DNA from 3 places in the Mesobacillus subterraneus genome. Region 2 is predicted to be linked to each of the others. Evidence: a T-box and tRNA genes for the amino acid it is inferred to sense, from the RefSeq annotation. Region 2 holds a T-box; the other regions hold tRNA genes.
The links. The T-box of region 2 lies ahead of serS (serine--tRNA ligase). A T-box ahead of a tRNA ligase gene usually reads a tRNA of that ligase, here a tRNA-Ser.

Region 1 (9,961 bases), 1.2 Mb from region 2:
GAACCACTGAAAGAAAGCCATCCGTTCTGGATGATGGAGAATGTAACGGTCACGCCCCATATTTCAAGTCTTACGAAAAACTATCTGCCAAGATCTTTTGAAATTTTTAAAAATAATCTGCATACATATATAAAAAATGATTCGGATTTTCTCAATGTAATTGACATGGACAGGGGGTATTAGGAGATGAAGATCTATACTAAGACAGGTGACAAAGGAACAACTTCGCTGATTTATGGAACAAGGGTAGCCAAGAATGATAAGCGTGTAGAAGCTTACGGTACATGTGATGAAACGAATTCAATGATTGGGCTGGCTTTAAGTTATTTGAACGGAGAGTATTTCAGCGGCAAAGAGGAAATGCAGGAAGTGTTCCATAAAATCCAGACAACATTATTCCATGTGGGTGCAGCACTTGCAACACCAGCTGGGAAGAATGTGAAGTGGACTCTTGAAGAAAAAGACATTGAAGAGCTAGAGGCCAAGATCGATGCCTGGGATGCAGCACTTCCCCAATTGACCAACTTTATTCTGCCAGGCGGACATCAGGCTGGAGCGACGCTGCATGTAGCAAGGACTGTGGCAAGACGGGCAGAACGGCAGGCTGTTGAACTGGGAGAAGAGGTTAGTCCACTTGTCCTTTCCTATTTGAATCGACTCTCTGACCTCCTGTTTGTCGCAGCGAGATATGTAAACATGCATATGGGGTCAAAGGAACAGACTTTGCATCAAAATTAATAAGATTACAGCAATTATAAATGTTTGTGATGTGGCAATATTGACAAAAGTAGAATGAAATTAGTACACTATTTATAAATATTATAAAATAAGAATGATAATCTTAAGTAAAGTGAGGTGCATGGCGGTGGTACAGAGTCAGTTAAAAGAAGCCCTGGATACCTTGAAGGATACAGGAGTCCGTATTACTCCGCAACGTCATGCGATACTCGAATTTTTAATAAACTCAATGTCGCACCCGACAGCTGACGAAATTTATAAAGCGCTTGAAGGGAAATTCCCTAATATGAGCGTAGCGACAGTTTATAATAATTTGAGAGTATTCCGTGAAGTTGGATTGGTAAAGGAATTGACCTATGGAGATGCATCAAGTCGTTTTGACTTTGTGACTACCCACCATTATCACGTTATTTGTGACAGTTGCGGGAAAATCGTTGATTTCCATTATCCAGGACTTGACGAGGTAGAACACCTGGCTTCCCATGTAACGGGTTTTAAAGTCGGTAACCATAGGATGGAGATTTACGGTACTTGTCCGGATTGCTCTGCGAAGGAAGTTCATTAAATCTAATTGCTGATGGCAAAAGCTATCAGTTTCTTTTTTTGAGGATGAAAAAGAACTCGGCTACAGCCGAGTTCTATTTTTGTTGTTTGCGATTGTATTGTTCGTCAAACTCCTTGCCTTCAAGAGATTGGTCAAGAGTTAAAGGTTCATTGCAATACATGCAAATATCCACCCGACCAAGCATTTTTGTATGCTTGCCGCAATTAGGGCAGACTACCTGAACTGTTTTTGTCGATAGCATTCCAATCCAAAAATAAACAACTGTGCTTGCTATGATGAAAAGCAATCCCAGGATCATGAAAATTGTCATGACCAATGGAGAGTTCCGAAAGAAAATACCTGCGTACATAACGATGAAGCCGATAAAAATCAGGCTCAACGCAAAGGTGCGGATTTTATTAATTTTATTTGAATACTTAGCCATTGGAATTTCCCTCCCTAAAATCTAACTATATCATACCATTTACGGCAAGATAATCATAAAAAAGTCTAAGTCAATGTCGAAAAATGTCTAGAGGAAATGCAGGAGATTTTATATAATTGTCGAACATATATGCTAACAAACAAATGGAGGAGTTTATTATGGAGGATATCCTTCGTTCGATTTATCAAGAACGCGCAAGCCATCCTAATACAGTAGGAGTAGTAGTGGTTGAGAAAAGGCAAAAAGCCATAGCTGCCACTGATACTTTTGATGTCATCCTACTTATTATAGTAAAAGAAAATATTGATCCGGTCTTTGTAAAGCATTACTCTTATGAAGATAAAAAAGCAGCAATGCATATCGTGACTGAAAAACAAATCAATGATTGGCTGTTAATAGGCAATAACAAAAAGATATTTGATTGGCTGTATAATGGGAAGATTGTTTTTGACAGGAATGAACGAATTGCCAACCTGAAGCATGAACTCAGGGAGTTTCCTTTCTTTAGCCGGAAAATAAAAATGGGTATCGAGTTTGCCAAATTGATCAGAAGGTATTCTGATGGAAAAGTCCTTTTCGACAACTTTAATTATTTGGATGCTTATAATCATGTTGTGCATTCGCTTCATCATCTGGCAAGGCTGGCGGTAATCGAAAATGGTTTCCATCCAGAGGTTACAGTGTGGCACCAAGTCAAACAGATTGAACCGGAAATATATAAGTTATATGAAGAATTGATTTGCAGTGAAGAGTCCATTGAAAAGCGGCTGGAGCTATTATTCCTGGCCAGTGAATTCTTGATTCATAAGAGGACGAAGGTTGGCAGCCAGCATTTGCTTGAAGTGATGGAGAGTAAAGAATACTGGTCATTCAATGAATTGATGACACATCCAGAATTGGCTCCTTACTCTGTGGATCTCGGTATTCTTGTGGAGTACTTGATAGAAAAGAAACTCGTTGAAGTAGTTAATGTTGAAACAAAAGGACAAGGTATTTTCCACAGGTATTATAAATATGCTGAAAAATTATCCTAAAAAAACAAAATAAGCTATTGACCAATTAAATATTACTTGGTATATTAATAACCGTCGCTGCGGAACACAGCAAAAACATTTTCGCGGCAGACGGTTGAAAACTTAAAATAGTGCTTTTCAGTCGATAACATTTATTTTTAAAAAGTTGTTGACAGAAAAAATACCAGATGTTATATTAGTAAAGTCGCTTCAGGGCGACGCGCTAACTAACTTGCTCTTTGAAAACTAAACAAACAAGCGTCAACAAACAATATTTATAGTGACTTCTATTATATAGATGATCACTAGCCAACGTTTTAAATTATGAGCTAAACTCATACTCTTTCTTGGAGAGTTTGATCCTGGCTCAGGACGAACGCTGGCGGCGTGCCTAATACATGCAAGTCGAGCGGATCTTCATTAGCTTGCTTTTGAAGATCAGCGGCGGACGGGTGAGTAACACGTGGGCAACCTGCCTGTAAGACTGGGATAACTTCGGGAAACCGGAGCTAATACCGGATAATCCTTTCCCTCTCATGAGGGAAAGCTGAAAGACGGTTTCGGCTGTCACTTACAGATGGGCCCCGCGGCGCATTAGCTAGTTGGTGAGGTAACGGCTCACCAAGGCAACGATGCGTAGCCGACCTGAGAGGGTGATCGGCCACACTGGGACTGAGACACGGCCCAGACTCCTACGGGAGGCAGCAGTAGGGAATCTTCCGCAATGGACGAAAGTCTGACGGAGCAACGCCGCGTGAACGATGAAGGCTTTCGGGTCGTAAAGTTCTGTTGTCAGGGAAGAACAAGTACTGGAGTAACTGCCGGTACCTTGACGGTACCTGACCAGAAAGCCACGGCTAACTACGTGCCAGCAGCCGCGGTAATACGTAGGTGGCAAGCGTTGTCCGGAATTATTGGGCGTAAAGCGCGCGCAGGCGGTTCCTTAAGTCTGATGTGAAAGCCCCCCGGCTCAACCGGGGAGGGTCATTGGAAACTGGGGAACTTGAGTGCAGAAGAGGAGAGCGGAATTCCACGTGTAGCGGTGAAATGCGTAGAGATGTGGAGGAACACCAGTGGCGAAGGCGGCTCTCTGGTCTGTAACTGACGCTGAGGCGCGAAAGCGTGGGGAGCGAACAGGATTAGATACCCTGGTAGTCCACGCCGTAAACGATGAGTGCTAAGTGTTAGAGGGTTTCCGCCCTTTAGTGCTGCAGCAAACGCATTAAGCACTCCGCCTGGGGAGTACGGTACAAGCAAGGCTGAAACTCAAAGGAATTGACGGGGGCCCGCACAAGCGGTGGAGCATGTGGTTTAATTCGAAGCAACGCGAAGAACCTTACCAGGTCTTGACATCCTCTTGATTTCCCTAGAGATAGGGCGTTCCCCTTCGGGGGACAGAGTGACAGGTGGTGCATGGTTGTCGTCAGCTCGTGTCGTGAGATGTTGGGTTAAGTCCCGCAACGAGCGCAACCCTTGATCTTAGTTGCCAGCATTCAGTTGGGCACTCTAAGGTGACTGCCGGTGACAAACCGGAGGAAGGTGGGGATGACGTCAAATCATCATGCCCCTTATGACCTGGGCTACACACGTGCTACAATGGATGGAACAAAGGGTCGCGAAGCCGCGAGGTCGAGCCAATCCCATAAATCCATTCTCAGTTCGGATTGCAGGCTGCAACTCGCCTGCATGAAGCCGGAATCGCTAGTAATCGCGGATCAGCATGCCGCGGTGAATACGTTCCCGGGCCTTGTACACACCGCCCGTCACACCACGAGAGTTTGTAACACCCGAAGTCGGTGGGGTAACCTTTATGGAGCCAGCCGCCTAAGGTGGGACAGATGATTGGGGTGAAGTCGTAACAAGGTAGCCGTATCGGAAGGTGCGGCTGGATCACCTCCTTTCTAAGGATATTGCCGTAAAGGCAATCGGAATGCGAACCTTCTGGTTCGTACTGTGGATGTAATCCACATAGTTGACCGCTTGTTTGTTTAGTTTTGAGGGAGCAATTGCCTCAAGACTTTTTTGTTCCTTGAAAACTAGATAATCGTAAGTAAGAAGAACCAAGAAAAAACCGAGTGATCGCCATTTTAGTTTTTCTCTCTATTTAATAGAGAAATGACCTTTTAGGTTAAGTTAGAAAGGGCGCACGGTGGATGCCTTGGCACTAGGAGCCGATGAAGGACGGGACTAACACCGATATGCTTCGGGGAGCTGTAAGCAAGCTTTGATCCGGAGATTTCCGAATGGGGAAACCCACTGTTCGTAATGGAACAGTATCTTTACCTGAATACATAGGGTATTGAAGGCAGACCCGGGGAACTGAAACATCTAAGTACCCGGAGGAAGAGAAAGCAAACGCGATTCCCTGAGTAGCGGCGAGCGAAACGGGACATAGCCCAAACCAAGAGGCTTGCCTCTTGGGGTTGTAGGACACTCAACATGGAGTTACAAAGGAACGGGGTAGATGAAGTGGTCTGGAAAGGCCCGTCAGAGAAGGTAAAAACCCTGTAGTTGAAACTTCGTTCCCTCCTGAGTGGATCCTGAGTACGGCGGGACACGAGAAATCCCGTCGGAAGCTGGGAGGACCATCTCCCAAGGCTAAATACTCCCTAGTGACCGATAGTGAACCAGTACCGTGAGGGAAAGGTGAAAAGCACCCCGGAAGGGGAGTGAAATAGATCCTGAAACCGTGTGCCTACAAGTAGTCAGAGCCCGTTCATGGGTGATGGCGTGCCTTTTGTAGAATGAACCGGCGAGTTACGATTACATGCAAGGTTAAGTTGAGAAGACGGAGCCGCAGCGAAAGCGAGTCTGAATAGGGCGAGTTAGTATGTGGTCGTAGACCCGAAACCAGGTGATCTACCCATGTCCAGGGTGAAGGTTGGGTAACACCAACTGGAGGCTTCGAACCCACGCACGTTGAAAAGTGCGGGGATGAGGTGTGGGTAGCGGAGAAATTCCAATCGAACTTGGAGATAGCTGGTTCTCTCCGAAATAGCTTTAGGGCTAGCCTCACGTTGTAAGAGTCTTGGAGGTAGAGCACTGTTTGGACTAGGGGCCCTCATCGGGTTACCGAATTCAGACAAACTCCGAATGCCAAAGACTTATCCGTGGGAGTCAGACTGCGAGTGATAAGATCCGTAGTCAAAAGGGAAACAGCCCAGACCACCAGCTAAGGTCCCAAAGTATACGTTAAGTGGAAAAGGATGTGGAGTTGCTTAGACAACCAGGATGTTGGCTTAGAAGCAGCCACCATTTAAAGAGTGCGTAATAGCTCACTGGTCGAGTGACTCTGCGCCGAAAATGTACCGGGGCTAAACGTATCACCGAAGCTGTGGATTGACATCTTAGATGTCAGTGGTAGGAGAGCGTTCTAAGGGCGTTGAAGTCAGACCGTAAGGACTGGTGGAGCGCTTAGAAGTGAGAATGCCGGTATGAGTAGCGAAAGATGGGTGAGAATCCCATCCACCGAATGCCCAAGGTTTCCTGAGGAAGGCTCGTCCTCTCAGGGTTAGTCGGGACCTAAGCCGAGTAAAGGCGTAGGCGATGGACAATGGGTTGATATTCCTGTACCACCTCTTTATCGTTTGAGCAATGGGGGGACGCAGTAGGATAGGGTAAGCGCGCTGTTGGATATGCGCGTCTAAGCAGTAAGGCTGCAAGTGAGGCAAATCCCGCTTGCGTGAAGGCTGAGCTGTGACAGCGAGGGAAATATAGTACCGAAGTTCCTGATTTCACACTGCCAAGAAAAGCCTCTAGCGAGATAAAAGGTGCCCGTACCGCAAACCGACACAGGTAGGCGAGGAGAGAATCCTAAGGTGAGCGAGAGAACTCTCGTTAAGGAACTCGGCAAAATGACCCCGTAACTTCGGGAGAAGGGGTGCTCATTTGGGTGAATAGCCTAGATGAGCCGCAGTGAATAAGTACCAGGCGACTGTTTAGCAAAAACACAGGTCTCTGCGAAGCCGCAAGGCGAAGTATAGGGGCTGACGCCTGCCCGGTGCTGGAAGGTTAAGAGGAGGGGTTAGCTCACGCGAAGCTCTGAATCGAAGCCCCAGTAAACGGCGGCCGTAACTATAACGGTCCTAAGGTAGCGAAATTCCTTGTCGGGTAAGTTCCGACCCGCACGAAAGGCGTAACGATCTGGGCACTGTCTCAACGAGAGACTCGGTGAAATTATAGTACCTGTGAAGATGCAGGTTACCCGCGACAGGACGGAAAGACCCCGTGGAGCTTTACTGTAGCCTGATATTGAATTTTGGTACAGCTTGTACAGGATAGGTAGGAGCCTGAGAAACCGGAGCGCCAGCTTCGGTGGAGGCGCTGGTGGGATACTACCCTGGCTGTATTGAAATTCTAACCCACGCCCCTGATCGGGGCGGGAGACAGTGTCAGGTGGGCAGTTTGACTGGGGCGGTCGCCTCCTAAAGAGTAACGGAGGCGCCCAAAGGTTCCCTCAGAATGGTTGGAAATCATTCGCAGAGTGTAAAGGCACAAGGGAGCTTGACTGCGAGACCTACAAGTCGAGCAGGGACGAAAGTCGGGCTTAGTGATCCGGTGGTTCCGCATGGAAGGGCCATCGCTCAACGGATAAAAGCTACCCCGGGGATAACAGGCTTATCTCCCCCCAAGAGTCCACATCGACGGGGAGGTTTGGCACCTCGATGTCGGCTCATCGCATCCTGGGGCTGTAGTCGGTCCCAAGGGTTGGGCTGTTCGCCCATTAAAGCGGTACGCGAGCTGGGTTCAGAACGTCGTGAGACAGTTCGGTCCCTATCCGTCGTGGGCGCAGGAAATTTGAGAGGAGCTGTCCTTAGTACGAGAGGACCGGGATGGACGCACCGCTGGTGTACCAGTTGTCTTGCCAAAGGCATCGCTGGGTAGCTATGTGCGGACGGGATAAGTGCTGAAAGCATCTAAGCATGAAGCCCCCCTCAAGATGAGATTTCCCATAGCGCAAGCTAGTAAGAACCCTGAAAGATGATCAGGTTGATAGGTCAGAGGTGGAAGCGCGGTGACGTGTGGAGCTGACTGATACTAATCGTTCGAGGACTTAACCAAATTAGATTACTCGTTTTTCTTGAATTCTTCTTACACATTATCTAGTTTTGAGGGAATAAAAGTTTTTATTATCGTAACAAAAACTTTTTAAAATTTTCTCTTGCAAAATGCATAAAAGACAGTATAATAGATATTGTCTTTGAAAAAATGTCTGGTGGCGATGGCGAGAAGGTCACACCCGTTCCCATACCGAACACGGAAGTTAAGCTTCTCAGCGCCGATGGTAGTTGGGGGTTTCCCCCTGTGAGAGTAGGACGCCGCCGGGCAGGATGCATTTTGATCCTCTTCAAAGATACGGATCGTGTATCCAAGTCGGAGAAATCATTATTATTCCGCAGTAGCTCAGTGGTAGAGCACTCGGCTGTTAACCGAGCGGTCGTAGGTTCGAATCCTACCTGCGGAGCCAATTTGGAGAGCTGTCCGAGAGGTCGAAGGAGCACGATTGGAAATCGTGTAGACGGTCAACGCTGTCTCAAGGGTTCGAATCCCTTGCTCTCCGCCATAGAATTTTATATCTGGCCCCTTGGTCAAGCGGTTAAGACACCGCCCTTTCACGGCGGTAACACGGGTTCGAATCCCGTAGGGGTCACCAAACGGAGGATTAGCTCAGCTGGGAGAGCATCTGCCTTACAAGCAGAGGGTCGGCGGTTCGATCCCGTCATCCTCCACCATAAATATTTTAAAAGATTATTACCGTCGCGGGGTGGAGCAACGAGCGTTACTTCACTGTATGAACTGCGAGTTGTACCGATCGAGCAGCAGCTTGAATAAGCTTCCTGAGATCGGGACAGTCATTGCTCTCAAAGAGCATGCACAAAACAATCTTATTATTACCGTCGCGGGGTGGAGCAGTCCGGTAGCTCGTCGGGCTCATAACCCGAAGGTCGCAGGTTCAAATCCTGCCCCCGCAATCTGGTCCCGTGGTGTAGCGGTTAACATGCCTGCCTGTCACGCAGGAGATCGCCGGTTCGATCCCGGTCGGGACCGCCATTTTTATTAAGTGGCTCAGTAGCTCAGTCGGTAGAGCAAGTTGCTCACATCATCGAATAAGCTTCTACGGCAACTTGCGAGAAAGACCGAAGGTCATTCGAGCAAAGGACCTAAACCATTAAAAGTTTAGACTACAATATCATAGTGGCTCAGTAGCTCAGTCGGTAGAGCAAAGGACTGAAAATCCTTGTGTCGGCGGTTCGATTCCGTCCTGAGCCACCATTTATACAATACCTGGTTATTCAGGGGATTTAAAAAATGGTTTTTTAACACCAGAAAAAATGTTATAGTGGAGGGGTAGCGAAGTGGCTAAACGCGGCGGACTGTAAATCCGCTCCCTCAGGGTTCGGCGGTTCGAATCCGTCCCCCTCCACCACTTAATATAGGGGTATAGTTTAAAGGTAGAACGAAGGTCTCCAAAACCTTTGGTGTGGGTTCGATTCCTACTACCCCTGCCAATTTTATAATGGCGATTGTGGCGAAGTGGTTAACGCACCTGATTGTGGTTCAGGCATTCGTGGGTTCGATTCCCATCAGTCGCCCCATTATAATCACATTTTCAGTAATAAATGAATACTATATATTGGGCTATAGCCAAGCGGTAAGGCATCGCACTTTGACTGCGACATGCGTTGGTTCGAATCCAGCTAGCCCAGCCATTTTTTGCGGAAGTAGTTCAGTGGTAGAATACAACCTTGCCAAGGTTGGGGTCGCGGGTTCGAATCCCGTCTTCCGCTCCAAAAATATATGGCGGCATAGCCAAGTGGTAAGGCAAAGGTCTGCAAAACCTTTATTCACCGGTTCAAATCCGGTTGCCGCCTCCACTAACTCATTAGTGGCAGCAAGAAAGCAAGACATTTTAATATGCCGGTGTGGCGGAATTGGCAGACGCGCACGACTCAAAATCGTGTTCCTTCTGGAGTGTCGGTTCGACCCCGACCACCGGTACCACTTTTATTATAAACAGGTTTTCCTGTTTTCTTTATTTCATAAAGATATGTATGCGGGTGTAGTTTAGTGGTAAAACCTCAGCCTTCCAAGCTGATGATGAGGGTTCGATTCCCTTCACCCGCTCCATACATACGTGACTAACGCAGTATGTCGTTTCCAGAAAACGATATGCTGCGTTTTTTCTTTGCCAGTGTTATCACTGAACCTGTTTTCATAGTG
Region 2 (9,961 bases):
AGATGACATGCTTTGGAGGCTCTTCAAGGGTTTTCAGCAATGCGTTGAACGCTCCGATGGAAAGCATATGCACTTCGTCTATGATGTAAACTTTATACTTCACGACGTTCGGCGCATATTTTACCTTATCTCGAATATCCCGGATTTCCTCGACACCGTTATTGGAAGCGGCATCGATTTCAATCACATCAGGAATCGATCCATCCGTTATCCCGCGGCAGGCATCGCATTCATTGCATGGTTCGGCCGTTGGAGCATTTTCGCAGTTAACCGCTTTTGCCAAAATTTTAGCAGCACTCGTTTTCCCAGTCCCCCTGGGTCCCGAAAAAAGATAGGCATGTGATATTTTTTGTTGAAGCAGAGCGTTTTGCAGTGTCGTTGTGACATGTTCCTGCCCGACCACATCTATAAATTGCTGTGGACGCCAGACACGATATAAAGCTTGGTAGGCCAATGACACCGCTCCCTTCCTTTTATTATCTTATCTATTATAACGCAAATAACTTTCAATTTCACTTTTACAAGGGGAAGTTTTTATTGTATTAAACGACAAAAAACTCATCCCTGTTAAAAGGATGAGTTGAATGTATCATATTTAACTGCCGCGCACCTTCCGTCGACTGAATACCATAAGCGTTACTTAAGCAGTTAGCTCGTCCCAGGCAACCCTGCGGCACATGGGAGCGTCCACTTAATGCTGCTTCCTTCCGGACCTGACATGGTTCATGGATTCCCATTGCGCAGGACCCGGGCGTCAACACCACTTACTTAAGGCAGACCCTACAGTAAAACAGCCTCAGGAAGGGATTCATCCCCGCTAGAGCGGATTGCGGGTACAGGGCACCGCTACCTCCCCGACTAGCACGGCAAAATTGAAACCTTATTTAGGTGTGTCTCAAGGACACATACATAGTATACTAATTCACGGACTAAAAAGCAATGCTTATCCCCTGTCAATTCCTGTCTGTTGTTCCAGTTCCTCTTTTGCCTGCTTCTTTTTCAGCTTCTTTTTTTCCCGGAGATTCCTGAAAAAGTCGGATAGCAGTGCTCCGCATTCTGCTTCCAGCACGCCTGTCACCACTTCACTTTGATGGTTGAAGCGCTCATCCTGGAGGATATTCATGAAGGTGCCGGCGCAGCCGCCCTTCGGATCCTTTGCTCCATAAACCACTTTTTTCACCCGCGAGAGCATAATGGCCCCTGCACACATCGGGCATGGCTCCAGTGTCACATAGAGAGTGGCATCCTCAAGCCGCCAGGTGCCTAACTTCTTGCATGCCTCGTCGATTGCCAGCACCTCTGCATGGGCAATCGAGCTCTGCTTCGTTTCACGGAGATTGTGGGCACGAGCAAGGATCTCACCATCGAGGACAATCACCGCACCAATCGGTACCTCATCCATCTGCCCAGCTTTTTTCGCTTCTTCAATTGCCATAAGCATGAATTTTTCATCCTGGGTAAGTTGAGCTTCCATCTTTCCCTCCTTAAAAATAATATTGTTGTTTCCAATTGGTTTAAGAATCCCCCGCCGGTAAAAATATAAAGGAAAAGGAGAGGATTCATTCATGTCAAAGGCTGCTCTATTAATTATTGATATGATCAATGATTTTAATTTTGATGCCGGGAAAACCCTCGCTATACACACCCGAAAAATCATCGATCCAATTTTAACATTAAAGAGATCTTTCAATAAAAGCGACATGCCTGTTATCTATATTAATGACCATTATAATCTATGGCAGGCGGATTTTGAAAAAATCATTGATCATTGCTCCAATGAAACGAGCGATGAACTCATTAAAAAAATTGCTCCTGAAAAAAATCAGGATTATTTTTTAATAAAACCAAAGCATTCTGCTTTTTATGGAACAGCCCTTCATACCCTGCTTCAGCAATTGAAGGTGGATACATTGGTCCTATCGGGAATTGCAGGCAACATCTGCGTGCTTTTCACTGCAAATGATGCGTATATGCGAGAATACAACCTGATTATCCCTGAGGACTTCATTGCATCTAATGATGATGAGGATAATAAATACGCCCTGACAATGATGAAAAACGTCCTGTCTGCCGATACAAGGCCTTCTAGGGAGCTCGATTTTTAACATACTGCAATTTCTTCCTTCATACAATGGTTGTAGCGCTAAAAATGCAAGGGAGGGAAGAAGATGCAAATTCATGTGGTTCAGCAAGGACAGACATTAACACAGATCGCTCAAATTTACGGGTCTTCTGTTGCTGATATAACCGAAGCGAACGAACTGCCTAACCCGAATAATCTAGTTGTTGGCCAGGCGATGGTCATCCCGATCGTCGGCAGTTTTTACTTTGTCCAGCCTGGAGACACACTATGGGCGATTTCACGAAGGTTTGGGATCACTCCACAGGAACTCGCGAGGATTAACGGGATTTCAGTCAACCAGCCATTATCTGTAGGTTTCCGTTTATATATTCCGCAACGACCGAAAACAAATGCGGAATTCAATGCCTATGTAGAACCAAGAGGGAACACAGTGGCCCCTGCACTTGAAACAGCTGCCCGGGAAGCTGCTCCCTATCTAACCTATCTCGCGCCGTTCAGCTTCCAGGCTTTGCGGGACGGTTCATTGAAGGAACCGCTGTTGAACAATTTCCCCGGCCATTGCCGAAGCCAACAATAATATTCTGATGATGGTCATCACCAATCAGGAAAACGACCAGTTCAGCGATGAGCTTGGCCGTATCATCCTGAATGACATGGCTGTCCAGGACAAATTTCTGAACAATATCGTTGCCACCGCTAAAAAGTATGGATTCCGCGATATCCACTTTGACTTTGAATACCTGCGCCCCGAAGACCGTGAAGCCTATAACACCTTCCTCCGAAAAGCAAGGGATCGGTTTAAACAGGAAGGCTGGTTCATATCCACTGCACTGGCTCCTAAAACTAGTGCATCCCAGACAGGGCCGTGGTATACGGCGCACGACTACAAAGCGCATGGGGAAATAGTAGATTTTGTCGTCATCATGACTTATGAATGGGGCTATAGCGGCGGACCTGCCCAGGCGGTCTCACCCATCGTCCCTGTACGCGAGGTATTAGAGTATGCCATCAGTGAAATGCCGTCACAAAAAATCATGATGGGACAGAATCTATATGGATATGACTGGACACTTCCATTTGTCCAGGGGACGATCGCAAGGGCCGTAAGTCCGCAGCAGGCCATCCAGATTGCAGCCGAGAATAATGTAGCGATCCAGTACAACACAAAGTCCCAGGCGCCAACCTTCCGATATACAGCCTCAAATGGAAAGCAGCACGAAGTCTGGTTTGAGGATGCACGCTCCATCCAGACAAAATTCGAATTGATCAAAGAATTGAACCTTAGAGGAATGAGCTATTGGAAGCTCGGACTCTCCTTCCCGCAAAACTGGCTGCTCATCCAGGATAATTTCAACGTAGTTCGAAAAGCGTAAGCGTCTTGGTCAGCCCCGACAAGCGCTGGAGGGCTGACCGGTGAAGTCGTTCTTTGACTTCACCTGAGCGGACCGAAACCGAAAAGTATAGCCGACTGCCCAGAAACGCAGAAACTGGAGACTCCGACAAAGAAGCGCTTTTTGCTTCTGCCGGCGGAGTTGAAGTTTCGGAGTTTCTAGGAGGCGACACTAGACAAGCGACTCAAGGGGTTAGGCGCTGAAGCTAGACATTTCTCAAAATGAAAGTAGTACCTGCCCTCTTTTTAAAAGATAAAATTTTCTGTCAAAATAAGTTTACAAATTCCGATAATAATTGACAGGCGCAGTATTTATGCGGCTGTCTTCTTTTTTGCTAAAATTGCCTCTTAATATTCCATACCCATATCATACAGTGGTGTGATAAAATGGATTTTGCGTGATTTAACTGACAGAAATGTAAAATAGAGATAGATACAACAGAGAGGGAGGACATGTTGTGGAAGGAACACCTTTTATAACGGTTGAAGGACCAATCGGCATCGGAAAAACGTCACTTGCACGTGCCATTTCCGAACGGTTCGAGTTTGCACTTTTAAAAGAAATTGTCGATGAAAATCCATTTTTAGGGAAGTTTTACGATGACATAGAAGAATGGAGTTTCCAGACAGAAATGTTTTTCCTCTGCAATCGATATAAGCAGCTCGGAGATATTAATGAACATTACCTCAGCAAAAACAAGTCTGTCGTTGCTGATTACCATATCATGAAAAACCTCATTTTCGCACAGCGCACCTTAAATGATCAGGAGTACAAAAAATACCTAGATATTTATCAAATCCTGACAAAAGATATGCCTAAGCCGAATGTCATCATTTACTTGAATGCAAGTCTTGATACATTGCTGAAGCGCATCAAAATGCGCGGCCGCGAAGTCGAGAAAAACATCAGCCCTTTATATCTAGAGCAATTATCTCTTGATTATGAACAAGCAATGCTTCAATTTGAGCATGACCACCCTGAAATCCCCGTCCTCCGTTTCAGCGGCGATGAGCTGGATTTTGTGAAAAACGAAGAAGATCTTCAGCTGATCATTGATCAGCTAACCGCATCATTAAGAAAAAGGAGCGTACAACCATGAATCTAAGAACAAAGTATGACATCCCGGCAAATGCGGTCATCACGATTGCTGGTACTGTAGGAGTCGGCAAATCGACTATGACAAATGCCCTGGCGGATGCCCTTCGGTTCCGTACATCCTTTGAAAAAGTAGATACAAACCCATACCTTGATAAGTTCTATGCTGATTTCGAACGCTGGAGCTTCCACTTGCAAATCTATTTCCTTGCAGAGCGCTTCAAGGAGCAAAAAAGAATTTTCGAATACGGCGGCGGATTTATCCAGGACCGTTCGATTTATGAAGATACAGGCATCTTCGCAAAAATGCATTATGAAAAAGGCACAATGTCCCCTGTGGACTACGAAACCTACAAGAGTCTATTCGAAGCGATGGTCATGACTCCATACTTCCCACATCCAGACTTGCTGATCTACCTTGAGGGTTCAATTGACGATATTCTTGAACGCATCAAGCTAAGAGGACGACCGATGGAACAGCAGACTCCGATAACTTATTGGGAAGAAATGCATGCTCGTTATGAGAACTGGATCAATAACTTCAACGCATGCCCAGTCCTGCGTTTGAACATCAATGATTATGATTTGTTCAATAACCCGGAATCCATTGAGCCAATCGTGGAGAAAATCGCAACGCATATTAGACAAACTCAGTTGTTGAAAAAATAAAACCGCCATTTGGCGGTTTTTTATTTTCTACACGTCTTGAGACAGAGCTAACAAGGTTTAAAGCCCCAGATAATGTTCTCTACTCTCAAATCTATTAGCCAAATTCAAGCTAGTTCCCCTTAAGAAATTTCTATAAGCACCTTAAGAAAGAATATAAAAAAACCCGCTACAACCGTAACGGGTTTCTTTACACAATCTCCAAATTGTTTTTATGCGTTAATGCTTTAATATTAAAATAATGGAGGAGGTAGAGGGATTCGAACCCCCGCGCGGTGTTACCCGCCTGTCGGTTTTCAAGACCGATCCCTTCAGCCAGACTTGGGTATACCTCCGAGACAAGAAATATAATATCATGTATTCGAAAACGAGTCAACACTTCTTTTGAATTTTTTATAAGGGCAGGAATGAATCCTGCCCAAATGTAAAATTATTTAGGAGCAATAACTTCCCGGTTGCCCATATATGGACGCAATGACTCTGGAATGACGACACTTCCATCAGCCTGCTGATAATTTTCCAGGATGGCGGCTACTGTACGGCCAATTGCAAGACCAGATCCGTTCAGTGTGTGCACATGCTCTGGTTTAGCCTTTGCTTCACGGCGGAAACGAATATTCGCACGTCTAGCCTGGAAACCTTCAAAGTTACTGCAAGAAGAGATTTCCCTGTATGTGCCATAGCTTGGAATCCAAACTTCAATATCGTATTTCTTTGCAGCTGTGAATCCAAGGTCAGCAGAACACATGCTCAATACGCGGTATGGAAGGCCTAACAGCTGAAGCACCTTTTCGGCATGTCCAGTCAGCTTCTCCAGCTCATCATAAGAATCTTCAGGTTTCACGAATTTAACAAGCTCGACTTTGTTGAACTGGTGTTGGCGGATCAAACCGCGCGTATCTCTCCCTGCAGATCCTGCCTCTGAACGGAAGCACGCACTGTAGGCTGCATAATTGATTGGCAATTCCTCTCCGCTCATGATTTCATCGCGGTGCATGTTTGTAACAGGAACCTCAGCTGTCGGAATCAAGAAGTAATCTTCGCTCTCAATTCGGAATGCATCTTCTTCAAACTTAGGAAGCTGTCCTGTCCCAGTCATGCTTGCACGATTAACCATGTATGGTGGCAGAACTTCTGTATAGCCATGCTCGTCGACATGAAGGTCAAGCATAAAGCTCATCAAGGCACGCTCAAGGCGCGCTCCCAATCCCTTGTAAAATACGAAACGGCTGCCGGTTACTTTTCCAGCACGTTCGAAATCAAGGATTTTTAGATGGTCTGCGACATCCCAGTGTGGCTTCGCTTCGAATTCAAAATCACGGATTTCTCCCCATTTGCGAACCTCTACATTATCATCTTCCGTTTCTCCAACTGGAACACTTTCATGAGGTATATTCGGAATGCTTAGCATCAAGGCTTCCAGTTCTTCCTCAACTTCACGCAACTGGTCATCCAAAACCTTGATCTTATCCCCAACCTCACGCATTTCAGCAATCAAGTGATCAGCGTCCTGTTTTTCACGCTTTAACTGGGCAACCTGCTGGGACACTTCATTTCTTCTGCTCTTCAGCTGTTCAGCGTCTAGAATTAGTTCCCTGCGCCTAACATCGAGATCCTCAAACTTGCCGAAATCAGTTAAGTCCTCTCCTCGGTGCTGCAGCTTCCGTTTTACTTCTTCAAAATTAGCCCTTAAATACTTTACGTCTAACACTGCGATTTCCTCCCTTTTACCTGAAATAAAAAAGTCTTTGATAAAACAAAAAACTCCCGTCCCCTAAAAGGGACGAGAGTTAACCCGCGTTGCCACCCTAGTTGAAAGCAAAAATGCTTCCCACTCATAAAATAACGGTTTTTACCGAAAGTATTTACTTGCCAATCAGGCGTTCCATACTCTGCTCGAGGGCGGATTCATTTGCTCCAGACACCGGTTCACACCAACCACCGGCTCTCTTTGGAATGGACACAAGCTACTATTCCCTCTCATAGCTTTTTTACTATCGAATTTTAATTCATAATTTACTACAATTATGGTCAGCATGCAAGCGGTTTATGCAAAATTTTTACTCTTTGTCTCCTCGACCATTTTTACAAAATAGTTCATGAGTCTATAATCATCAGTTAATTCAGGATGAAACGAACAGCCTAAAAATTGTCCGTCACGAGCAGCAACAATCCTGTCATTATGCTTGGCCAGCACTTCGACATTCTCACCAGCTTCCACAATATGCGGGGCACGAATAAAGACGGCAGAAAAATTCTCTGCCACTCCTGAGATGTCAATGTCCGCTTCAAAGCTTTCTCGCTGGCGACCAAAAGAGTTGCGCTCCACTTTCACATCCATGACACCGATGTGCGGCGCATCGTAGCCAACGAGATCATTCGCAAGCAGAATCAATCCGGCACAGGTCCCGAACATCGGCTTACCATCTGCAGCGAACTTCTTTAACTCTTCCATGAAGCCATACTTATCAATAAGACGGCGGATTGCAGTACTTTCTCCGCCAGGAATGATCAGGCCGTCGACTTCTGATAGCTCTTCTGGACGCTTAATGACAGTGCCCTCCGCTCCAGATGCTTCAATTGCCCGTATATGCTCTCGTACAGCACCCTGAAGGCCAAGTACTCCTATTTTCACCATAGCTATCCCCTTACCAGCCGCGATCCTGCATGCGGGCTTCTGGTGCCAGTGATGAAATTTCCATACCCTTCATCGGGATGCCAAGACCTTTTGAAATGTTCGCAATCAGCTCGTAATCCTGATAGTGAGTCGTTGCTTCAACAATTGCCTTTGCAAACTTTGCAGGGTTATCAGATTTAAAGATACCAGAGCCTACGAATACTCCGTCTGCTCCTAGCTGCATCATTAGTGCCGCGTCTGCTGGTGTAGCTACACCGCCGGCAGCAAAGTTCACAACCGGAAGGCGTCCAAGCTGCTTGATTTCGAGCAGAAGCTCGTACGGAGCTCCTAGAAGCTTTGCTTCAGTCATAAGTTCATCCATGTCCATTGCGACGACCTTACGCACCTGAGCGTTCACCTTGCGGATATGGCGGACAGCCTCGACGATATTGCCTGTGCCAGGCTCTCCCTTGGTACGAAGCATGGAAGCCCCTTCACCAATTCTCCTCGCTGCTTCGCCAAGATCACGGCAACCGCATACGAATGGAACTGTATAATCTCTTTTATTCAAGTGGAATTCTTCATCAGCCGGAGTCAGAACTTCACTCTCGTCGATATAATCAACACCCATCGCTTCAAGCACACGTGCTTCTACGATGTGGCTGATTCGTGCTTTTGCCATAACGGGAATTGTGACAGCACCCATTACCTCTTCGGTGATACGTGGGTCAGCCATTCTTGCTACGCCGCCTGCTGCGCGGATATCCGATGGAACACGCTCCAGGGCCATTACGGCAACTGCGCCGGCCTCTTCTGCAATCTTCGCCTGTTCAGCATTAACAACGTCCATGATGACGCCGCCCTTTTGCATTTCTGCCATACCGCGTTTAACTCGATCAGTACCTGTCTTCATTCTTTTTCCCCCTTGTCCCTATAAAAAGGATTACTATGTAAGCACTAGAAAATAGCTGAAAAACCATACTTGTTTAGTCGGAATTCAGTTACCCCTAATGAAAATAAACAATAAAAAAGGTTTCCTGTCAAGACAGGAAACCAAACATTCTTTATTCAATATCGTTATTTAAAACAAACCCTTTACTGCATCAGCAACTCCGCCAAACAAGTCTCCAAAGAATCCACCGATTCCGCGCATCATCAGCACGAACCAGTTCGCCTTTTCGACACTTTCAGCAGCAACAACCGGTACCTGGATTTGCTTTTGCCCATCTTCAGTTAAAAAGCTGATGTTTTCATCCTTTTTGGACTTAACAGTCATATAGCCAACTTTTTCACCCTTTTTGATAGGAGCAGTCAGCTCTCCATTTTCATTAAGCTTCTTTTTATCCAGTACGAGTACCGGTTCATATTGATCCTTTTCACCATTCCTGATGGTCATTGTAATGGCATCTTTAGACTGTATCTTAACGCTGTCTTCCTTCCCTTTTGTTACCGGAAGGTTCTTCTTGCTCTTAACCTGATGATTCTTTTTCACTAGCTCTTCTTCTGTAAAATTACTGAAAGCTAAATCAAGGACTTTACGCGTTTCAGCAAAACGGCTGTCTTTAGAGTCGGCCTTCATCACAACAGAAATGAATCTTTGGTCATTTCTCATTGCAGTAGCAGTAAAACCATATCCTGCAAAATCAGTCGAACCTGTTTTCAACCCGTCTACCCCTTCATACTGGTAGATAAGGCCCGGAAGCATCCAGTTAAAGTTTTTATATTCACGTCCGTCACGGAATTTCAACGTTGGCATTTTCGCTGTATCCAAAACCTCCGGATAATCCTTCAACAGTCGGTAGGCAAGCTTAGCCATTGAACGTGCGGACATGACATTCTCTTCCTCTGGGCCGCCGGCAGGGTGTTGTCCTAATAGATCCCTATTATTCAAGCCTGAAGAGTTTACGAATTTATAATCTTTCAATCCTAACTCCGCCGCTTTTTTGTTCATTTTCTCAACATGGTTTTTCTCTGTCCCGGAAAGAACCTCAGCAAGTGCAACAGTAGCTGCGTTCCCAGAATGGATTGCCATAGCTTCATACAATTCTTTTACCGTATAATCCTCACCCTGTGTCAATCCGACATTGGACAGACCAGGTGCACCAGATA
Region 3 (9,961 bases), 210 kb from region 2:
GTCAATAATATCTTTAGGGAACTTGAAAAACTTCAGCACTTCCAATTGCGGGATGATTTTACATTGATCATTTTGAAAAGAGATGTTTAATCGGGTTTTAAATGGGGTAAATCAAAAGAGCAATTGAATTGTAAAGGGTGGTCATTTATGAATATTTCGATAGATGTTAAAGAAAAAGAATCAAAGTTAGCAGTTAAAGTAAGCGGCGAAATTGATGCATATACAGCTCCACAGCTTCGTGAAAAGCTTTTCCCTTTGTCCGAAAAAGAGGGCGTAGAGATGGTTGTTGACCTTTCTGAAGTCAATTATATGGATAGTACCGGGCTTGGAGTATTTGTAGGAGTATTCAAGAATGTCCGTGCACATGACGGTGAATTTAAAATCGTTGGGTTGTCCGAACGTTTGCAGAGACTTTTCGAAATCACCGGCTTGGCCGATATTATCGATATAAACAGCCAGATTGAGGGTGGAGTGCAATGAACCAGTCATTTGACTATATTGAAATGAAAATCCCGGCTAAACCAGAATTCGTGGGTGTCATTCGTTTGACTCTTTCTGGTATTGCTAGCCGCATGGGATTTTCCTACGACGAAATTGAAGATCTGAAAATCGCTACGAGTGAAGCTTGTACAAACGCTGTGCAGCATGCCTATCAAAACAATGAGAACGGCGAAGTCATCATCGGTTTTGGACTATATGAAGACAAGCTTGAAGTTATGGTTGCGGATAATGGCCAGAGCTTTGATTTCCATTCAGCGCGCCAGGGGCTTGGTCCGTATGACCAGAATAGTTCTGTAGAATTCCTTCGCGAAGGAGGCTTGGGACTGTATCTGATCGAAACCTTGATGGACGAGGTTCGAATTCATCACAAAGAGGGCGTCACGGTCTTTATGACCAAGTACCGAGAAGGAGAGCAGGTGGAGAGAGATGCAGAGACAATCTCAACCTAAGCAGAGGCCAAAAGAAGAGATTAATAAATTAATCAAAGCCTACCAGCTGCATGAGGATGCAGACGCCCAAAATGAGCTGGTTCTTCATTATCAAAACCTTGTCGAAACAATCGCCAGAAAATATTCCAAAGGAAGGTCATTTCACGAAGATATCTTCCAGGTTGGGATGATTGGACTTTTAGTGGCCATCCGACGCTATGATGAAACATTTGGCAAAAGCTTTGAGGCATTTGCCGTACCGACCATCATTGGAGAAATCAAAAGATTCTTAAGAGATAAAACGTGGAGTGTCCACGTACCGCGGAGGATAAAGGAGCTTGGTCCAAAAATCAAGACGACTGTCGAAGATTTGACCACACACTTACACCGCTCTCCACGGGTAGATGAAATCGCTGAAGCACTCGAGGTTTCCGAAGAAGAAGTATTGGAAGCTATGGAGATGGGCAAAAGCTACCAGGCCTTATCCGTTGACCATTCAATAGAAGCCGATTCTGATGGAGGAACAGTAACCCTGTTGGACATCGTCGGAAACATTGATGAAGGTTATGAAAAGATCAATCAAAGAATGGTGCTCGAAAAAGTACTGCATGTATTAAGCGAACGCGAAAAGTTAATTATCCAATATACCTACCTTGATACTCTTAGCCAGAAAGAGGCAGGGGACAAGCTTGGTATTTCACAGATGCATGTATCACGACTTCAAAGAAGAGCGATTAAAAAGCTTCAAGAAGCGATCCATGCTGAAAACAACAACTCGGAGTACATTACATGATCCAACAGTTCAAAGACAAAATAGAACTTTATGCTTACCAGACAATCAAAGAAGGTAAAATAGAGTGCGGTGACAGCTATTATTATACAGCTACTGATGAATATTTTGTCTGTGTACTTGCTGATGGATTAGGGTCGGGGCAATATGCCCATGAAGCTTCTGCCGCTGTCGTTTCAGTAGTAGAGCAACACCATCACGAAGACGTAGATACGCTCATGAAATACTGCAACAATATTTTAGTGCAAAAAAGAGGAGCCGCTGTCTCGATCTTCAAAGTCTACTTCGAAACCCGCGAATTTGTATACAGCTGTGTCGGAAATATCCGGTTCTTCCTCTATACCTCAAATGGCAAGCTGACATACCCATTGCCTGTAACAGGTTATCTGTCAGGGAAACCGCAGGTATTTCACACCCAGAGATTCATTTATGAGCCACAGTCAAAATTCCTGATTTACTCAGACGGTTTTGATAATATCCACGGCGCTAAAACGATATTGAATGGGTATCGCTCAGTAGGTGCCATCGCAGAGCAAATTAAAAGTGAATATGCAAACTCAATGGATGATGCAACTTTTATTGTGGGAAGTCTACTTTAGCCGGTGGGCTTCTTTTTGTTTGTTGTGGAAATTATTAATTATTCCAGTGAGGTTCACTACATGTAGTTTTCCTCCAGCGCCTAGCCCCTCGAGGCGCTTCCGTCCTGTAGATGTGCTAGACCGGACAGCCAAAGGACGTGGCGTTATCGGCGGGCAGCGCTTGCGCTTATTGTTCTTTATTTTCTATGAGAAATGGGAAAGGGATTAATCCTGTGTGTACATTGATGAGATGCTAATATAGCGGGAAGACCTGAGCTCACTGTAAACCTTCCGCTTATTTTGGTACACTATTAAAGTGACAAGTAATATCAATATAGATTATGGAGGATTGTCTCTTGACTCAAACAATGGATAAGCAGGATCAATATGTAAAAATCATTGCCAAAGAGCAATCGTTAACAGCTAAACAAGTGCAAAGTGTCATTTCATTAATTGATGAAGGAAACACTGTACCGTTCATAGCCCGTTACCGAAAGGAAATGACTGGTGCGCTTGATGAAGTGCAAATTCGTGACATCGTTGAAAGATGGCAATACATACAGAACTTAGAACAGCGAAAAGAAGAAGTCATCAGGCTCATTGAAGAACAAGGAAAGCTGACTGACGAACTGAAGTCGAACATTGAAAAAGCAATCAAGCTTCAGGAAGTAGAAGATTTATACCGGCCATACAAGCAAAAAAGAAGAACAAAAGCGACTGTTGCAAAAGAGAAGGGACTTGAGCCGCTTGCTCAGTGGATGCTGGAGTTCCCTGTGAACGGAAATCTCGAAGAAAAAACCCGGGAGTTTTTTTCAGAAGAGAAAGGTGTCGAATCTATCGAGGATGCGATTGCAGGGGCGAAAGACATCATCGCTGAAGTTGTCTCCGATGACGCAGACAGCCGCAAATGGATTCGGAATGAAACCTATAAATCTGGATCCATCGATTCATCCGTAAAAAATGAAGAGCAGGATGAGAAGAATGTTTATGAGATGTATTATGAGTATTCCGAGCCAGTCAATAAAGTGGTGCCGCACAGAATCCTTGCGCTAAACCGCGGTGAAAAAGAAGATTTGTTGAGGGTTTCAATAAAGCCAAAAACAGATGTCATCATGAGCTTTTTGCAGCGTAAATGGGTTACTAAAAATCACTCTATCACAGCTGCTTCAGTAACAGAAGCGATCGAGGATGCATATAAGCGTCTGATTCAGCCGTCAATCGAACGCGAGATCAGGAATGAACTGACAGAAAAAGCTGAAGAGCAAGCAATTCACATCTTCTCGGAAAACCTCAGAAAGCTGCTTTTGCAGCCTCCGTTAAAAGGGAAGGTTGTTCTCGGGGTAGACCCGGCATTCAGAACGGGATGTAAACTGGCTGCCGTAGATGAAACAGGAAAAGTTTTGTCGATCGGTGTGATTTACCCTCATACCTCTGGCTCGAAAAATACTGAGGCAAAGGACAAATTCATTAAAGTCCTGAAAGAGTATGATGTGGAAATGGTTGCAATCGGTAACGGAACTGCTTCCAGGGAAACAGAACAATTCGTTTCAGACATCCTGAAAGAGATGGATAAAGAAATTTATTATCTTATTGTTAATGAAGCAGGCGCGAGTGTCTATTCCGCATCCGATCTTGCCCGCGAAGAATTCCCTAACTTTCAGGTAGAAGAACGAAGTGCGGTATCGATTGCCCGCAGATTGCAGGACCCGCTTGCGGAGCTTGTTAAAATCGATCCGAAATCCGTCGGTGTCGGTCAATATCAGCATGATGTCAGCCAGAAAAAACTATCCGAGTCGCTGACATTCGTTGTTGAGACGGCAGTTAACCAGGTAGGCGTCAATGTGAATACAGCTTCATCTTCTTTATTGCAGTACGTATCTGGCCTTTCAAAAACAGTGGTCAATAACATAGTAAAGAAGCGAGAAGAAGAAGGAAAGTTTACGAGCAGGACTCAGTTGAAGAAAATTCCGCGCCTCGGGGCCAAGACCTATGAACAGGCAATTGGATTCTTGCGTGTCATTGATGGGAAAGAACCTCTTGACCGGACCGGCATCCACCCGGAAAGTTATGGTGAGGTAAAACAGCTCCTTGATAGCCTGGGATTCAAAACAAAGGATTTAGGCACTCGGGATTTGAAGGACGCGCTTGCTAAAATCAACATCGATCAAACAGCAGATGAACTAGGAATCGGAAAACTTACGCTGAAGGATATTATCGATGCACTCATAAGGCCTGAAAGGGATCCGCGAGATGAGCTTCCGGCGCCACTTTTGAAAAAGGATGTATTGAAGCTAGAGGACCTAAAAACGGGAATGGAGCTTCAAGGTACTGTACGGAACGTGGTTGACTTCGGTGCATTCGTTGATATTGGTGTAAAACAAGATGGACTGGTCCATATATCAAAACTAAGCAATCGATTCGTAAAACACCCGCTGGATATTGTATCCGTTGGGGATGTAGTCACGGTATGGGTGGACAGTGTCGATCAGAAAAAAAGGTCGCGTCGCCTTGACGATGCTTAAGCCTGACCAGGCATAATACAGAAGACTGCAGGGATTCCTGCAGTCTTCTAATCGTTTAAATTTTGTTTATTTCTATAAAAGTACCAACATTGGTTTAAAAGTTTGATTTGATACCGATTTTTCTCATAGAAGGCTCGTTTCATTTGATTCTGAAACCAGACAGGCATGGCAATACCTCCTTAAGATAATGCGTTAAAAGGTAACATTAATATATGCTATAATGGGTTGTCATGTTCTATAAAAGGCAGGCGTTTTAAAGATGACTGATCAAGAATTGCATAGTCTTGTAGTGACGATTTCCAATGAATACTTCCATAAGCCATTCAGGCATAAGGCATTCTTCAATCCAAGACTTCGGACAACTGGCGGCCGCTATATGCTGAGCAGCCACAACATTGAAATTAATAAAAAGTATTTTGAGCAGCTTGGCGAGGCGGAGTTGGTTGGGATCATCAAGCATGAACTTTGCCATTACCATCTTCATATAGAAGGAAAAGGCTACAAGCATCGCGATAAAGATTTTCGAGATCTATTAAAGAAGGTAGATGCCCCGAGGTTTTGTTCTGTTCTTCCGGAGGAGAAAAAAGAGAAGGGCGAAACAGAAGTTCGTTTTTTATCAGTGCAGCAGCTGTAAGTTATCCTATCGTCGCAAAAAATCTATCAATACCTTGAAATACGTGTGTGGAAAATGCCGGGGGAAGCTGATAAAGGTGAAGGAAATGACTGTAGAATAAGGCTTTGAGGGCTTCTGAAAAAGAAATAAAAAACTTATCAAAAACACCCTTGACTTTTGCTGGGCAGCTCCCTATAATAGTAAGAGTCGACAAGACAACGACATCGAAAATTAAAGTTATTCCGCAGTAGCTCAGTGGTAGAGCACTCGGCTGTTAACCGAGCGGTCGTAGGTTCGAATCCTACCTGCGGAGCCATTAATTTTTAAGGTATGGGGAAGTACTCAAGAGGCTGAAGAGGCGCCCCTGCTAAGGGTGTAGGTCGGGTAACCGGCGCGAGGGTTCAAATCCCTCCTTCTCCGCCAGAACCTTTTAAATGGCCCCTTGGTCAAGCGGTTAAGACACCGCCCTTTCACGGCGGTAACACGGGTTCGAATCCCGTAGGGGTCACCAAGATTATTTCGCGACAGCGAAAGTAATATTATAATTCCATATCTGGTCCCGTGGTGTAGCGGTTAACATGCCTGCCTGTCACGCAGGAGATCGCCGGTTCGATCCCGGTCGGGACCGCCATTTTATTGGGCTATAGCCAAGCGGTAAGGCATCGCACTTTGACTGCGACATGCGTTGGTTCGAATCCAGCTAGCCCAGCCATTTTTGAGCCATTAGCTCAGTCAGTTGCTCGCTTCATTGAACAACATCAGCGGCAACTTGCGAGGAAGACCGAAGGTCTTTTGAGCACAGGATTTCAAACAAAACTTGTTTAGGGTTTTGTTTAATACGAGCCATTAGCTCAGTCGGTAGAGCATCTGACTTTTAATCAGAGGGTCGAAGGTTCGAGTCCTTCATGGCTCACCAAAGTTTTTTCGCACCAGCGAAAATAACTTTCCTTAATTTTCGCTTCGGCGAATGAATATCAATATGCGGGTGTGGCGGAATTGGCAGACGCACCAGACTTAGGATCTGGCGCCGCAAGGCGTGGGGGTTCGACTCCCTTCACCCGCACCATTAATTACCTGTTTAATAATGAATCTCGATTAGTTATTATATAATCCTGTCATGTTTTGCGGTCGTGGCGGAATGGCAGACGCGCTAGGTTGAGGGCCTAGTGGGGGCAACCCCGTGGAGGTTCAAGTCCTCTCGGCCGCACCAAAAAAAGTGTTGACACCTTTTATCGGGTGTGGTAAGATATAAAAGTTGCTATTAAAAACAATGCGCCCGTAGCTCAATTGGATAGAGCGTCTGACTACGGATCAGAAGGTTATGGGTTCGACTCCTTTCGGGCGCGCCATTATTTTTTCCTTAATAACGGGGAGTAGCTCAGCTTGGTAGAGCACTTGGTTTGGGACCAAGGGGTCGCAGGTTCGAATCCTGTCTTCCCGACCATTCAGTATTTCAACTTTATATGCGGGTGTAGTTTAGTGGTAAAACCTCAGCCTTCCAAGCTGATGATGAGAGTTCGATTCTCTTCACCCGCTCCAATTTCATTGTTCTTTGAAAACTAAACAAACAAGCGTCAACAAACAATATTTATAGTGACTTCTATTATATAGTTGATCACTAGCCAACGTTTTAAATTATGAGCTAAACTCATACTCTTTCTTGGAGAGTTTGATCCTGGCTCAGGACGAACGCTGGCGGCGTGCCTAATACATGCAAGTCGAGCGGATCTTCATTAGCTTGCTTTTGAAGATCAGCGGCGGACGGGTGAGTAACACGTGGGCAACCTGCCTGTAAGACTGGGATAACTTCGGGAAACCGGAGCTAATACCGGATAATCCTTTCCCTCTCATGAGGGGAAGCTGAAAGACGGTTTCGGCTGTCACTTACAGATGGTACGCGGCGCATTAGCTAGTTGGTGAGGTAACGGCTCACCAAGGCAACGATGCGTAGCCGACCTGAGAGGGTGATCACCACACTGGGACTGAGACACGGTACCAGACTCCTACGGGAGGCAGCAGTAGGGAATCTTCCGCAATGGACGAAAGTCTGACGGAGCAACGCCGCGTGAACGATGAAGGCTTTCGGGTCGTAAAGTTCTGTTGTCAGGGAAGAACAAGTATCGGAGTAACTGCCGGTACCTTGACGGTACCTGACCAGAAAGCCACGGCTAACTACGTGCCAGCAGCCGCGGTAATACGTAGGTGGCAAGCGTTGTCCGGAATTATTGGGCGTAAAGCGCGCGCAGGCGGTTCCTTAAGTCTGATGTGAAAGCCCCCGGCTCAACCGGGGAGGGTCATTGGAAACTGGGGAACTTGAGTGCAGAAGAGGAGAGCGGAATTCCACGTGTAGCGGTGAAATGCGTAGAGATGTGGAGGAACACCAGTGGCGAAGGCGGCTCTCTGGTCTGTAACTGACGCTGAGGCGCGAAAGCGTGGGGAGCGAACAGGATTAGATACCCTGGTAGTCCACGCCGTAAACGATGAGTGCTAAGTGTTAGAGGGTTTCCGCCCTTTAGTGCTGCAGCAAACGCATTAAGCACTCCGCCTGGGGAGTACGGCCGCAAGGCTGAAACTCAAAGGAATTGACGGGTACACAAGCGGTGGAGCATGTGGTTTAATTCGAAGCAACGCGAAGAACCTTACCAGGTCTTGACATCCTCTTGATTTCCCTAGAGATAGGGCGTTCCCCTTCGGGGGACAGAGTGACAGGTGGTGCATGGTTGTCGTCAGCTCGTGTCGTGAGATGTTGGGTTAAGTCCCGCAACGAGCGCAACCCTTGATCTTAGTTGCCAGCATTCAGTTGGGCACTCTAAGGTGACTGCCGGTGACAAACCGGAGGAAGGTGGGGATGACGTCAAATCATCATGCCCCTTATGACCTGGGCTACACACGTGCTACAATGGATGGAACAAAGGGTCGCGAAGCCGCGAGGTCGAGCCAATCCCATAAATCCATTCTCAGTTCGGATTGCAGGCTGCAACTCGCCTGCATGAAGCCGGAATCGCTAGTAATCGCGGATCAGCATGCCGCGGTGAATACGTTCCCGGGCCTTGTACACACCGCCCGTCACACCACGAGAGTTTGTAACACCCGAAGTCGGTGGGGTAACCTTTATGGAGCCAGCCGCCTAAGGTGGGACAGATGATTGGGGTGAAGTCGTAACAAGGTAGCCGTATCGGAAGGTGCGGCTGGATCACCTCCTTTCTAAGGATATTGCCGTAAAGGCAATCGGAATGCGAACCTTCTGGTTCGTACTGTGGATGTAATCCACATAGTTGACTTTTGTTTGTTTAGTTTTGAGGGAGCAATTGCCTCAAGACTTTTTTGTTCCTTGAAAACTAGATAATCGTAAGTAAGAAGAACCAAGAAAAAACCGAGTGATCGCCATTTTAGTTTTTCTCTCTATTTAATAGAGAAATGACCTTTTAGGTTAAGTTAGAAAGGGCGCACGGTGGATGCCTTGGCACTAGGAGCCGATGAAGGACGGGACTAACACCGATATGCTTCGGGGAGCTGTAAGTAAGCTTTGATCCGGAGATTTCCGAATGGGGAAACCCACTGTTCGTAATGGAACAGTATCTTTACCTGAATACATAGGGTATTGAAGGCAGACCCGGGGAACTGAAACATCTAAGTACCCGGAGGAAGAGAAAGCAAACGCGATTCCCTGAGTAGCGGCGAGCGAAACGGGACATAGCCCAAACCAAGAGGCTTGCCTCTTGGGGTTGTAGGACACTCAACATGGAGTTACAAAGGAACGGGGTAGATGAAGTGGTCTGGAAAGGCCGTCATAGAAGGTAAAAACCCTGTAGTTGAAACTTCGTTCCCTCCTGAGTGGATCCTGAGTACGGCGGGACACGAGAAATCCCGTCGGAAGCTGGGAGGACCATCTCCCAAGGCTAAATACTCCCTAGTGACCGATAGTGAACCAGTACCGTGAGGGAAAGGTGAAAAGCACCCCGGAAGGGGAGTGAAATAGATCCTGAAACCGTGTGCCTACAAGTAGTCAGAGCCCGTTCATGGGTGATGGCGTGCCTTTGTAGAATGAACCGGCGAGTTACGATCCCATGCAAGGTTAAGTTGAGAAGACGGAGCCGCAGCGAAAGCGAGTCTGAATAGGGCGAATTAGTATGTGGTCGTAGACCCGAAACCAGGTGATCTACCCATGTCCAGGGTGAAGGTTGGGTAACACCAACTGGAGGCTTGAACCCACGCACGTTGAAAAGTGCGGGGATGAGGTGTGGGTAGCGGAGAAATTCCAATCGAACTTGGAGATAGCTGGTTCTCTCCGAAATAGCTTTAGGGCTAGCCTCACGTTGTAAGAGTCTTGGAGGTAGAGCACTGTTTGGACTAGGGGCCCTCATCGGGTTACCGAATTCAGACAAACTCCGAATGCCAAAGACTTATCCGTGGGAGTCAGACTGCGAGTGATAAGATCCGTAGTCAAAAGGGAAACAGCCCAGACCACCAGCTAAGGTCCCAAAGTATACGTTAAGTGGAAAAGGATGTGGAGTTGCTTAGACAACCAG

Region 1: it encodes a tRNA-Ser, which carries the amino acid that the T-box ahead of serS (serine--tRNA ligase) is inferred to sense. The anticodon was not compared.
Region 3: it encodes a tRNA-Ser, which carries the amino acid that the T-box ahead of serS (serine--tRNA ligase) is inferred to sense. The anticodon was not compared.

What each region holds. Positions count from the first base shown of each region.
Region 1 is NZ_CP129019.1:3,184,863-3,194,823, reverse strand. It holds gene LC048_RS16625 (D-2-hydroxyacid dehydrogenase) at 1-183, shown strand, start outside; gene LC048_RS16620 (cob(I)yrinic acid a,c-diamide adenosyltransferase) at 187-738, shown strand; gene perR (peroxide-responsive transcriptional repressor PerR) at 860-1,303, shown strand; gene LC048_RS16610 (YgzB family protein) at 1,377-1,727, opposite strand; gene LC048_RS16605 (nucleotidyltransferase-like protein) at 1,886-2,761, shown strand; rRNA gene LC048_RS16600 (16S ribosomal RNA) at 3,085-4,641, shown strand; rRNA gene LC048_RS16595 (23S ribosomal RNA) at 4,867-7,801, shown strand; rRNA gene rrf (5S ribosomal RNA) at 7,952-8,067, shown strand; tRNA gene LC048_RS16585 (tRNA-Asn) at 8,133-8,207, shown strand; tRNA gene LC048_RS16580 (tRNA-Ser) at 8,212-8,303, shown strand; tRNA gene LC048_RS16575 (tRNA-Glu) at 8,319-8,393, shown strand; tRNA gene LC048_RS16570 (tRNA-Val) at 8,397-8,472, shown strand; tRNA gene LC048_RS16565 (tRNA-Met) at 8,639-8,712, shown strand; tRNA gene LC048_RS16560 (tRNA-Asp) at 8,716-8,791, shown strand; tRNA gene LC048_RS16555 (tRNA-Phe) at 8,938-9,013, shown strand; tRNA gene LC048_RS16550 (tRNA-Tyr) at 9,083-9,167, shown strand; tRNA gene LC048_RS16545 (tRNA-Trp) at 9,176-9,249, shown strand; tRNA gene LC048_RS16540 (tRNA-His) at 9,261-9,336, shown strand; tRNA gene LC048_RS16535 (tRNA-Gln) at 9,376-9,450, shown strand; tRNA gene LC048_RS16530 (tRNA-Gly) at 9,457-9,531, shown strand; tRNA gene LC048_RS16525 (tRNA-Cys) at 9,541-9,615, shown strand; tRNA gene LC048_RS16520 (tRNA-Leu) at 9,658-9,742, shown strand; tRNA gene LC048_RS16515 (tRNA-Gly) at 9,795-9,868, shown strand.
Region 2 is NZ_CP129019.1:4,380,718-4,390,678, forward strand. It holds gene dnaX (DNA polymerase III subunit gamma/tau) at 1-454, opposite strand, end outside; RNA gene ffs (signal recognition particle sRNA large type) at 603-867, opposite strand; gene tadA (tRNA adenosine(34) deaminase TadA) at 944-1,474, opposite strand; gene LC048_RS22910 (cysteine hydrolase family protein) at 1,566-2,105, shown strand; partial or broken gene LC048_RS22915 (LysM peptidoglycan-binding domain-containing protein) at 2,169-3,456, shown strand; gene LC048_RS22920 (hypothetical protein) at 3,510-3,677, shown strand; gene LC048_RS22925 (deoxynucleoside kinase) at 3,932-4,573, shown strand; gene LC048_RS22930 (deoxynucleoside kinase) at 4,570-5,238, shown strand; tRNA gene LC048_RS22935 (tRNA-Ser) at 5,478-5,570, opposite strand; gene serS (serine--tRNA ligase) at 5,666-6,946, opposite strand; T-box leader at 7,012-7,228, opposite strand; gene pdxT (pyridoxal 5'-phosphate synthase glutaminase subunit PdxT) at 7,283-7,873, opposite strand; gene pdxS (pyridoxal 5'-phosphate synthase lyase subunit PdxS) at 7,884-8,765, opposite strand; gene LC048_RS22955 (serine hydrolase) at 8,934-9,961, opposite strand, start outside.
Region 3 is NZ_CP129019.1:4,169,327-4,179,287, reverse strand. It holds gene LC048_RS21780 (PP2C family protein-serine/threonine phosphatase) at 1-90, shown strand, start outside; gene LC048_RS21775 (anti-sigma factor antagonist) at 148-480, shown strand; gene rsbW (anti-sigma B factor RsbW) at 477-950, shown strand; gene sigB (RNA polymerase sigma factor SigB) at 928-1,722, shown strand; gene LC048_RS21760 (PP2C family serine/threonine-protein phosphatase) at 1,719-2,318, shown strand; partial or broken gene LC048_RS21755 (Tex family protein) at 2,666-4,835, shown strand; gene cmpA (cortex morphogenetic protein CmpA) at 4,867-4,986, opposite strand; partial or broken gene LC048_RS21745 (SprT family protein) at 5,079-5,553, shown strand; tRNA gene LC048_RS21740 (tRNA-Asn) at 5,674-5,748, shown strand; tRNA gene LC048_RS21735 (tRNA-Ser) at 5,765-5,855, shown strand; tRNA gene LC048_RS21730 (tRNA-Glu) at 5,869-5,943, shown strand; tRNA gene LC048_RS21725 (tRNA-Asp) at 5,988-6,063, shown strand; tRNA gene LC048_RS21720 (tRNA-Gln) at 6,070-6,144, shown strand; tRNA gene LC048_RS21715 (tRNA-Lys) at 6,273-6,348, shown strand; tRNA gene LC048_RS21710 (tRNA-Leu) at 6,414-6,498, shown strand; tRNA gene LC048_RS21705 (tRNA-Leu) at 6,557-6,642, shown strand; tRNA gene LC048_RS21700 (tRNA-Arg) at 6,705-6,781, shown strand; tRNA gene LC048_RS21695 (tRNA-Pro) at 6,800-6,876, shown strand; tRNA gene LC048_RS21690 (tRNA-Gly) at 6,898-6,971, shown strand; rRNA gene LC048_RS21685 (16S ribosomal RNA) at 7,090-8,636, shown strand; rRNA gene LC048_RS21680 (23S ribosomal RNA) at 8,861-9,961, shown strand, end outside.